3 linked regions of the Caldisphaera lagunensis DSM 15908 genome follow. The main gene of each other region encodes a partner of the protein of the gene in region 3 in a complex. Links are inferred from orthologs where the notes say so. Each region holds a gene or a part of one and is shown on either strand. Other genes may lie near its edges.

Region 1 (3,012 bases), 120 kb from region 3 along the record:
TAGGATCTAATCCACTAGAACCCCTGATCCTTATAATAGCATATACCAAAATTATCACCTTATCCAGTCCATTGGAGTAACAGCTTTGAATGTATTTCTTAAAGCCATATATGTTGCCCTAGCAAAGTTATACGAAGTTCTTGTTTCACCAAAAGTTTTTGTCCATACATCTCTTATACCAGCTAATGTTAAAACTTTCTTTGCAACATCTCCTGCAACAAGTCCTGTACCTTTTGGTGCAGGCTTTAATAATATAACAACACTGCCACTTTTGCCCACCACTGAATATGGCACACTATGAGGTTCTCCGCAAGTACATTCCCAGCTACCACATCCTCTTCTTATAGGGGTTATATTTAATTTGGCATTTCTAATTGCTTTATCTATAGAATCCCTGAATTGTTTTGCTTTACTTTTTCCTACACCAACGTAACCATTTTTATTACCTACCGCAACTGTTGCTCTATATCTTGAAACCCTTCCAGCGTCTGTCATTTTTTGCACTAATGTTACATCTATTATTTCTACTTGTAAATCAGGCAAAAGTGCATCTATTATTTCTGGCTCTAATATTGGCATATTCCTTTTAAATATCTCATCTATGCTAGTTATTTTCCCTTCTTTTACTAACTTACCTACTTGTGTTTTAGGTTCCCATGATTCTAATACTTGAGTGCTGCTCATTTACTTCCACCCTCTTTGCTTTTAATTGCATTTAATACCTCCTCGAAATGTCTTGAAAGCTCTTCTGGAGGTAGCCTCCCTAATTGTTTAGAGAACTGCCTTTTATAAGCATCTTCGTTATTTTTCTTCAAATCTTCAGCCCACTTTGATATATGCTCACATTTAACTCTCTCTTCATCTGGCAAGATTTCTTCTGAATGAGGTATCTGAATTCCTGCATCAACTAAACCCTTAAGGGCAGCAAAAATTCTGTTTCCTTTAGAAGGCGTTTGTAACCCTATATCTAATATTGCTTCATTAATTCCCTTTTGTTTAGCTCTTAAACCAGCTAAGTAACCTGTTAAATATGCAGCACATGTATTTTTACCATAACCTTTCCAATTATATAATTTTGAAAGCTCTTTACTATGAGCTGCTACTATTGTTTTATCTCCTTTTGCATCAAATTCTACAATTTGAACCAATATGTATTTATTGGTTTTTCTAACAACTGCTCTTGGTTTTTGAGATATAACTAATCTATATCTAAGACGATAGTCAGTTTTACCCTGTCTTCTCCTCTTTAATGCTAATTTATATCTAGGTCCACCTTTCATGATTTAACACCTTTCATTAGCTTATTTTCATCAATATACCTTTTCAAATCAGATAAGCTTTTGAAAGCATTACCCTTAGATAATCTATAAAGTCTCCTATAAGTTTGGGAATCAATCATATCTTTATCTCTTAAATATTTGAGATAGGTTCTCATTTTTCTTATTTTATTAACCCATACTTCTTCTTCATCAACCCTAGTCTTCTTTGTGCCTTCTCTTTTTCCATATCCTCTACGATGACCTTTAACTCTTTTTATATGCCTTATTAACCATCTATGCGAATTACCCTTCTTTGGTATTTTCTTTATTAAACCTCTTTCTATTAAACCTCTTATGTCATCTTTTGTTATTGCTTGACTTATTTCTTCCTCATTATCTGGATCAGGACTTATCCAAATCCTGCTCTCTCCAACACCAAGTATTTCTGCTGCAAGCCTTTTTTGGAGTCTATAATCCATATATACCACCATTAGCTACCTTAAATCCTTTCTCCTTAGCTACCTTAAGTAGCTCTACCCTCTTCTTAAGACCTACAGATGAGTCTATATAAATTATATGAGCCCTTGGACTTAACAATTCAAGTTCTTTTTTATTAGATATAACTACTGGTATCAATCCGGAGGGATGCAATCCTCTAATTGAATTCTTATTCTTATAACCAACTTTAACAATTGGAGGATATCCTTTTCTTTGCAACCTCATTTTTGCGTCTATTCCTTTGGGCTTTCTCCAGCTATCTCCTAGTCTTTTGAACCTCCATGACAAATATCTCATAAAATGAACTCTTCTCTTTTCTGATACAGATTCCCTTATTTTCCTCTTTTGCTTTAATATATCCTTTACTATTTGTTCTGAGCTCATTATTCAATCACCTCTCTTGAATATATATAAATTCCATCCATAAACTTCCTTCTATCAAAATCAGATATCTTTGTTGCAAGCTCTATATTGGCTGCACTTTGCGAAACCTTTTCTATATCAATTCCTTCTAATATTATATCTGTTCCTTGAACCTTCACATTAACTCCAGGAAATACCTTCGCTATTCTTGGAGATTTTTCTCCAATGAAATTGCTTATAATGATTTTGTTTCCATCCTTTTTAACGCTTATTGGATAATGGCTATATATTATTTTTAACTTATATCTATATCCTTTCGTTACTCCTGTTATCATATTTTTAACATGTGCTATAACAGTTCCTACAACAGCTTTTTTCTTAGCATCTGCAAAGTATACCTCAGCAATTAGTTTTTTATCTTCTAATCTCAAAGATAAATCTTTGATATGGGAGAAATCCCTTTCAAGCTCTCCTTTAGGTCCTTTTACCTTTATCTTTTTTCCATCTATTTTAATATCTATGCCATCTGGGATTTCTAGTTCCCTTATTGCATGAACTTCTTTTGCCAAAGTTAGCACCTGCTTTCCTGCACTTCAATCAGAGAACAAACGCGTATATAAAGATTTTAAGCTTTTTCAACCTTCTCTCTAACTACCTCCAACAATTCTTCTTTTTTGATGATCCTATATCCTAATTCTGGTTTTTTAAATTTCCCTATAACAATTATCCTATCTGGATCTTCTTCTGGCTTTGAATTAAATAACCTTACTTTATAATATCCCTTCTTTCTACCCATATAAATGTAAGCGAATTTTGTATTCTTACTTCCCATGTTTATCACCCTTTGCTTATTATATTTTTGCCGTTTTAAACTGTTTCTACAACTCTTAAT
Region 2 (2,956 bases), 110 kb from region 3 along the record:
CAACTCCGGTTGTGCCGAAATTTATTAATATGCAATTAAAAAATAATGGTATTGCTATATTACCTTTAGGAACATTAGAGGAACAAAAACTAGCCATAATTAGAAAAGATGAATTTGGAAATATTGAATTGCGTTATGATATCAGTGTAATATTTGTTCCATTAATTGGTTATGAAGGATTTAAATTTGGTAAAGAGGAAACAAATTAAATGTTTCACTCTTCCCTTGTTATGAAGCAGATTATTTTTTAATCATTTTTAAAAAACTTTCTTAATCAAACAAAAAATAATATTATTTTTTAACCCTTAATCTCTTCTTTATCAAAAGAAGTGGGTGAAAAAAATGGGCGCCAGAGTAAAAGTAATTTCAGAAATAGAAAAAATAATGGCTAACATAGAGCAAGTAAGAAATATAGGTGTTATAGCCCATGTAGATCATGGTAAAACAACAACTAGCGATACATTATTAGCAGGAGCAGGAATTATTTCAGAAAGAGTTGCAGGAGATGCTCTGCTTTTAGACTACCTTAACGTAGAAAAAGAAAGAGAAATGACAGTTAAAGCGGCTAATGCAAGCTTATATCATGAATATAATGGAAAACCATACGTCATTAACTTAATTGATACTCCGGGACATGTAGACTTTACAGGTATGGTAACAAGAAGTCTTAGAGTATTGGATGGAGGAATCGTTGTTGTAGATTCAGCGGAAGGCGTTATGACACAAACCGAAACTGTTTTAAGGCAAGCATTAGAGGAAAGGGTTAAACCAGTTTTATTCATTAACAAGGTTGATAGATTAATAAAAGAACTAAAGTTCGGACCTCAGCAAATACAAGAAAGATTTGTAGAAATAATTAAAGATGTTAACAATTTGATTGATATGTATGCTGAGCCTGAATTTAAAAATAAATGGAAAATAAATCCTGCTGAAGGTAATGTTGCATTTGGTAGCGCAAAAGACAAATGGGCTTTAACAGTGCCTGATGCTACAAAGAAGGGCATAACTTTTCAAAATATAATAGATGCATATTCTTCTAATAATAAAGATAAGGTAGTAGAGCTATTTAAGAAGGCACCTATTTGGGATGCATTATTAAATATGGTAGTAAAGTTTATACCAAATCCTAAAGAAGCACAGAAGTATAGAATACCAAAGATATGGAAGGGAAATCTTGATTCAGATTTAGGTAAGGCTATGATGGAATCAGATCCAAACGGGCCTCTAGTATTTTATGCAAATGCTATTAAGGTAGAAAAAGCCGGAATTGTAGCAACTGGTAGAGTATTTTCAGGTACGTTAGAGCCTGGTAAAGAAGTTTACATCGTTTCGAGTGATCGTACTGGGAGAATTTTACAGGTAAGCCTATATATGGGGCCATTTAGAGAATTAACAGCTAAGATTCCCGCAGGTAACATAGGTGCATTGATGGGTATAGAAGGCCTAAAGTCTGGAGAAACACTTGTTGAAGTATCATACAAATCACAAGCTGCACCATTCGAGCAACTTCATTATATTAGTGAACCTGTAGTAACATCAGCTATAGAACCAGCAAAATTACAAGATTTGCCGAAAATGATAGACGCTCTTAAAAAGTTAACATTAGAGGATCCAAATTTGGTAGTGAAAATTAATGAAGAGACAGGAGAATATCTAATATCAGGTATGGGGCAACTTCATTTAGAAATAGCTATGTGGATGCTGAAGGAATTATATGGGGTAGAAGTAAAGGCTACGCCACCAATAGTTGTTTATAGAGAATCTGTTAAACAGAATAGTAAGGTGTTTGAAGGAAAGAGCCCTAATAAGCACAATAGATTCTACATAAGTGTAGAGCCATTAAACGATGAGACAATTGATTTGATCCATAAGGGTCTTGTTAATGAAGATCAAGATGCTAAGGATAGAGCAAAAATATTAAGAGATAAAGCAAACTGGGATTATGATGAGGCTAGAAAAATATGGTCTATTGATGAAAATATAAACATATTTATTGATGCAACATCAGGTGTTCAATATCTAAAAGAAGTGAAGGATACAATATTAGGTGGATTTAGGATAGCGGTAAAAGAAGGACCATTGGCAGCAGAGCCTGTAAGAGGTCTCAAAGTTGTACTTCATGATGCTGAAATACACGAAGATCCAGTCCACAGAGGTCCAGGTCAGATATATCCTGCTGTTAGAAATGCTATATGGGCTGCTATGTTGACATCAAAACCAACATTACTTGAACCAATACAGAAACTAGAAATTAAAGTTCCCATGGATTACTTAAGCCCAGTAACTTCAATAGTAACAAAGAAAAGAGGAAAGATATTGGATGTTAAACAATCAGGATTGCAAGCAATTGTAACAGCAGAGATACCAGTTGCAGAGAGCTTTGATATATCTCAAGAATTAAGAGGGTCAACAGCAGGTAAAGCGTTTTGGGGAACGGAGTTTAGCAGGTGGGCTCCAGTTCCAGATTCGTTATTAGACGATTTGATTAAGAAAATAAGAGAGAGGAAAGGATTACCTCCAAGACCACCGAAACTAGAAGATCTGTTAGGGCCTTAACCCTAATAGACTATTTTAATAAATTTTATAGACTTCAAGTTTTCATATTTTCTTGATTTTATATTTATATAATCATCTTCTATAACAAGGCCTTGACGATACATTACTAAGGCGCATCTCTCAGTAACAACTGAAGATGCCAATCCTCCTTCGGATAGCAAATCAAGTCCACTATTGATATCTGGTAAAGAGAATCCGCAATGTCCATTAGGATGAGAATGCATGTTATATGCTACCTTAATAAATGGTATTTTTACCTTTAGTGTTTCTCCCTCCAATATAGAAAGATAACCATTGTAATCGTAAAGGAATAAATATTCTATATTTGATGAGGTGGTTTTTTGAGTAAAAGAATTTATTATACTTAGATCTGTATGGAATGGGATATAAGGAATAAAAT
Region 3 (2,805 bases):
TTCATTGCCTTTCAAATTAATATCCTTTAATGCTACTATTAGCTCAACTGTTTGCTTAAACTTCCTTTGCTTTCCAAGCATTTTTGCTTTCTCTACTGCTCCCTTTATTATTTCATTGTCTAAAGGCAATTTCATGCACCCTATTATTTTTTCCCTCTTCTACATCTCTATCATATTTTACTGCATTTTTAAGCACTTTCGTTAGTTTTTAAAGTTAAACTATTTTATTCCTATTTAATATAAGAAAGAAAAACATATAACCCAATTTATCCTAAATTTTAAAGGCGAGGCAAAGGGGTCCTAAAAGCCTTGAGCCTAAAACAAGGCGGGCCATGTGGACCCGTGGCTCAGCCAGGATAGAGCGTCGGCCCTCTAAGCCGAATGTCGGGGGTTCAAATCCCCCCGGGTCCGCCACATAAAAATTATTTAAATTAATGTTTATTCTAAAAATTAATGTTTATTCTAAGGATGTTAATTTATTTAATATACTTGTTAGATCCCTTACAGAAATTATTCCCTTAATTTTTCCTTCGTTATCAACAACAGGTAAATGTCTTACATTTTTTTCATACATAAGTGATATTGCTTTGCTTAATCCTTCTGATTGAGTTATTAAAACTGGGTTTTTGGTCATAACATCTCCAACATGTTTATCTAGAGGAACACCTTCAGCAACAACCCTCGTTAAGTCTCTTTCGGTAAAAATTCCTAAGACCTTATCATCTGGGGATGTAATAACGACACTACCAATTCTATTTTCATACATAATTTTAGCTATCTCAGCTATTGTGACGTTAGGAAAAGTTGTTATCGCTTTTTTCATAAAATCCGATACCTTCATACTTAAAACGCTCGACATTTTTCCACCCGCATTGTTAGTAAAACTCCTGATATAAATGGGTTTCTTGTGGGAAATACAATATAATATTTACTTTGTATTTAAAAGATTAGATGTTTTTAAAGCTATTTCACTTAGTTTTTTATGAGAACATTTCTATTAAAAAGTATTATGCTTAATATTAAACATATAGATTTTAATTTCCTCTTGAAAAAGATAAGCAACGCTTTTATAGGCTGTACTAACACACTTAAAACTGCAAGCTAGAGGTTGATAAAAATGCCCCAAGAAGGAAAAGCATATGTACATGCAGCACTTGCATTGTATTATGCAGGTGCTCAACTAAATGAGGATAACCTTAAAAAGGTAGTTGAGTCACTCGGTCTTCAAGCAGATGATGCAAAAGTAAAAATGTTAGTTGCTAGCCTATCTGAGCTAAAATTAGATGAAGTCTTAAAGAGCGCAGCAGTTGCAGTTTCAGCACCAGTATCTGCTCCAGTTTCAGCACCTGCTGAGGCTGAGAAGAAGGAAGAAAAGAAAGAGGAGAAGAAGGAAGAAGAAAATAAAGAAGTAGATGTAAGCGAAGGACTTAGCGGATTATTTGGAATGTAATCTAAAATATTTTAAAAAACTTTATTATTTCTCAATGCATTTTCATTCAAGGTGTTAATAAGTGGTAAGACTAAACCCAGAAGATTATAGACTTGAATTTTTCAAAGAAAATGGATTTCAAAGGAAAAAATGCAAAATTGGTAAAGAAGATTTTTGGACTTTAAATCAAGAATTCGATACGTGTCAAGATGCGCCAGATACAGAATATTGGTTTGATAAGATAAGCTCAATAAATGGTTTAAGCGTTAGGGAAGCAAGAGAAAAATTTATAAAATTCTTTGAGAAAAATGGCCATACACCAATAAAGCCTAGGCCTGTTGTTGCAAGGTGGAGGGAGGATTTATATTTAACTATAGCAAGTATAGTTGATTTTCAACCCCATGTTACAAGCGGCTTAGTTCCTCCTCCTGCTAATCCTTTGGTTGTAAGCCAACCTAGCATTAGGTTAGAAGATATAGACAATGTGGGATTAACTATTGGAAGGCATTTAACGACTTTTGAAATGGCTGCTCATCATGCATTTAATTATCCTGATAAAAAAATTTATTGGAAAGATGAAACTGTTAGATATGCATATGAATTCTTTACAAAGGAATTAAAGATTCCAGGAGATTTGCTTGTATTTAAAGAATCTTGGTGGGAAGGAGGAGGAAATGCTGGTCCTTGTTTTGAAGTAACCGTTGGAGGCTTAGAATTAGCAACATTGGTATTTATGATGTATAAGGTAGACAACGGCAATTATATAGAATTACCATTAAAAATTGTTGATACAGGTTACGGAGTAGAAAGGATGGCATGGTTTACGCAAAAAACTCCAACAGCATTTAAGGCAATTTTTGGAAATATATTGGATGAATATAGAAAAATCCTAGACGTTAAGGAACCCCCTGAAAAAATACTTTGGGAGGCATTTAGAGCTGCTGGTAGACTAGAGCCAGAAAATCCAGAAAGCGTTAAAGAGTTCTACGAAAGAATATCAAAAAATACTGGATTCACATTTGACGAAGTAAAGAATTATATGGAATTGGACGCCCGTTTATATAGCCTTTTAGATCATTCAAGAACTATTTCTCTTATGCTCGGTGATGGTATTGTGCCAAGCAATACTGGGGAAGGTTACTTAGCTAGGCTCGTTATAAGAAGAGCATTAAAGCAATTGATGTTTATAAAAGAAAACGTAAGCCTTGCAGATCTTGTTGATCTACAGATAAAGCTATGGGGAGTAGATTTTCCACAGCTAATTGATAACAAATCTTATATAATAGATGTAATAATAGACGAGGAGAAGAAGTTTAAAGAAACATTAAACAGAGGGATCAAATTAACATCTAAAAGCTTGAAATCAGGTACAATTA

The links.
Region 1: rpl12p (region 3) and CALAG_RS05740 share a complex: the UniProt entries of both Methanocaldococcus jannaschii proteins name them as parts of the 50S ribosomal subunit. The link is inferred for Caldisphaera lagunensis DSM 15908 from one-to-one orthologs.
Region 2: the proteins of rpl12p (region 3) and CALAG_RS06945 are in contact, whole or in part, in a crystal structure (PDB 5H7L), measured with the Pyrococcus horikoshii proteins. The link is inferred for Caldisphaera lagunensis DSM 15908 from one-to-one orthologs. Residues at the interface, in WP_010886059.1 of Pyrococcus horikoshii: Leu100, Ala101, Gly102, Leu103, Ser104, Ala105, Leu106, Phe107, Gly108; in WP_048053510.1 of Pyrococcus horikoshii: Pro161, Met164, Met165, Phe168, Ser169, Ile172, Val195, Glu196, Phe202, Leu211, Ser212, Val213, Met216, Lys222, Phe223, Asn224.

What each region holds. Positions count from the first base shown.
Region 1 is NC_019791.1:1,173,903-1,176,914, forward strand. Bases 8-2,976 are described here. They hold CALAG_RS05740 (50S ribosomal protein L19e), read right to left. Parts: upstream 1,739-2,976; coding sequence 1,277-1,738; downstream 8-1,276. Other genes in these bases: CALAG_RS05725 (50S ribosomal protein L30), read right to left, coding at 8-58; CALAG_RS05730 (30S ribosomal protein S5), read right to left, coding at 55-684; CALAG_RS05735 (50S ribosomal protein L18), read right to left, coding at 681-1,280; CALAG_RS05745 (50S ribosomal protein L32e), read right to left, coding at 1,728-2,141; CALAG_RS05750 (50S ribosomal protein L6), read right to left, coding at 2,141-2,689. Outside these bases: more of CALAG_RS05725, read right to left, coding at 1-7. UniProt on the Methanocaldococcus jannaschii protein: Binds to the 23S rRNA.
Region 2 is NC_019791.1:1,400,612-1,403,567, forward strand. Bases 37-2,949 are described here. They hold CALAG_RS06945 (elongation factor EF-2), read left to right. Parts: upstream 37-342; coding sequence 343-2,556; downstream 2,557-2,949. Other genes in these bases: pcm (protein-L-isoaspartate O-methyltransferase), read left to right, coding at 37-209; CALAG_RS06950 (hypothetical protein), read right to left, coding at 2,559-2,949. Outside these bases: more of pcm, read left to right, coding at 1-36; more of CALAG_RS06950, read right to left, coding at 2,950-2,956. UniProt on the Methanocaldococcus jannaschii protein: Catalyzes the GTP-dependent ribosomal translocation step during translation elongation.
Region 3 is NC_019791.1:1,295,229-1,298,033, reverse strand. What follows is about bases 22-2,783. They hold rpl12p (50S ribosomal protein L12), read left to right. Parts: upstream 22-1,117; coding sequence 1,118-1,450; downstream 1,451-2,783. Other genes in these bases: alaS (alanine--tRNA ligase), read left to right, coding at 1,512-2,783; CALAG_RS06360 (CBS domain-containing protein), read right to left, coding at 458-859; CALAG_RS06370 (50S ribosomal protein L1), read right to left, coding at 22-135. In the rest of the region: more of CALAG_RS06370, read right to left, coding at 1-21; more of alaS, read left to right, coding at 2,784-2,805. UniProt on the Methanocaldococcus jannaschii protein: Forms part of the ribosomal stalk, playing a central role in the interaction of the ribosome with GTP-bound translation factors.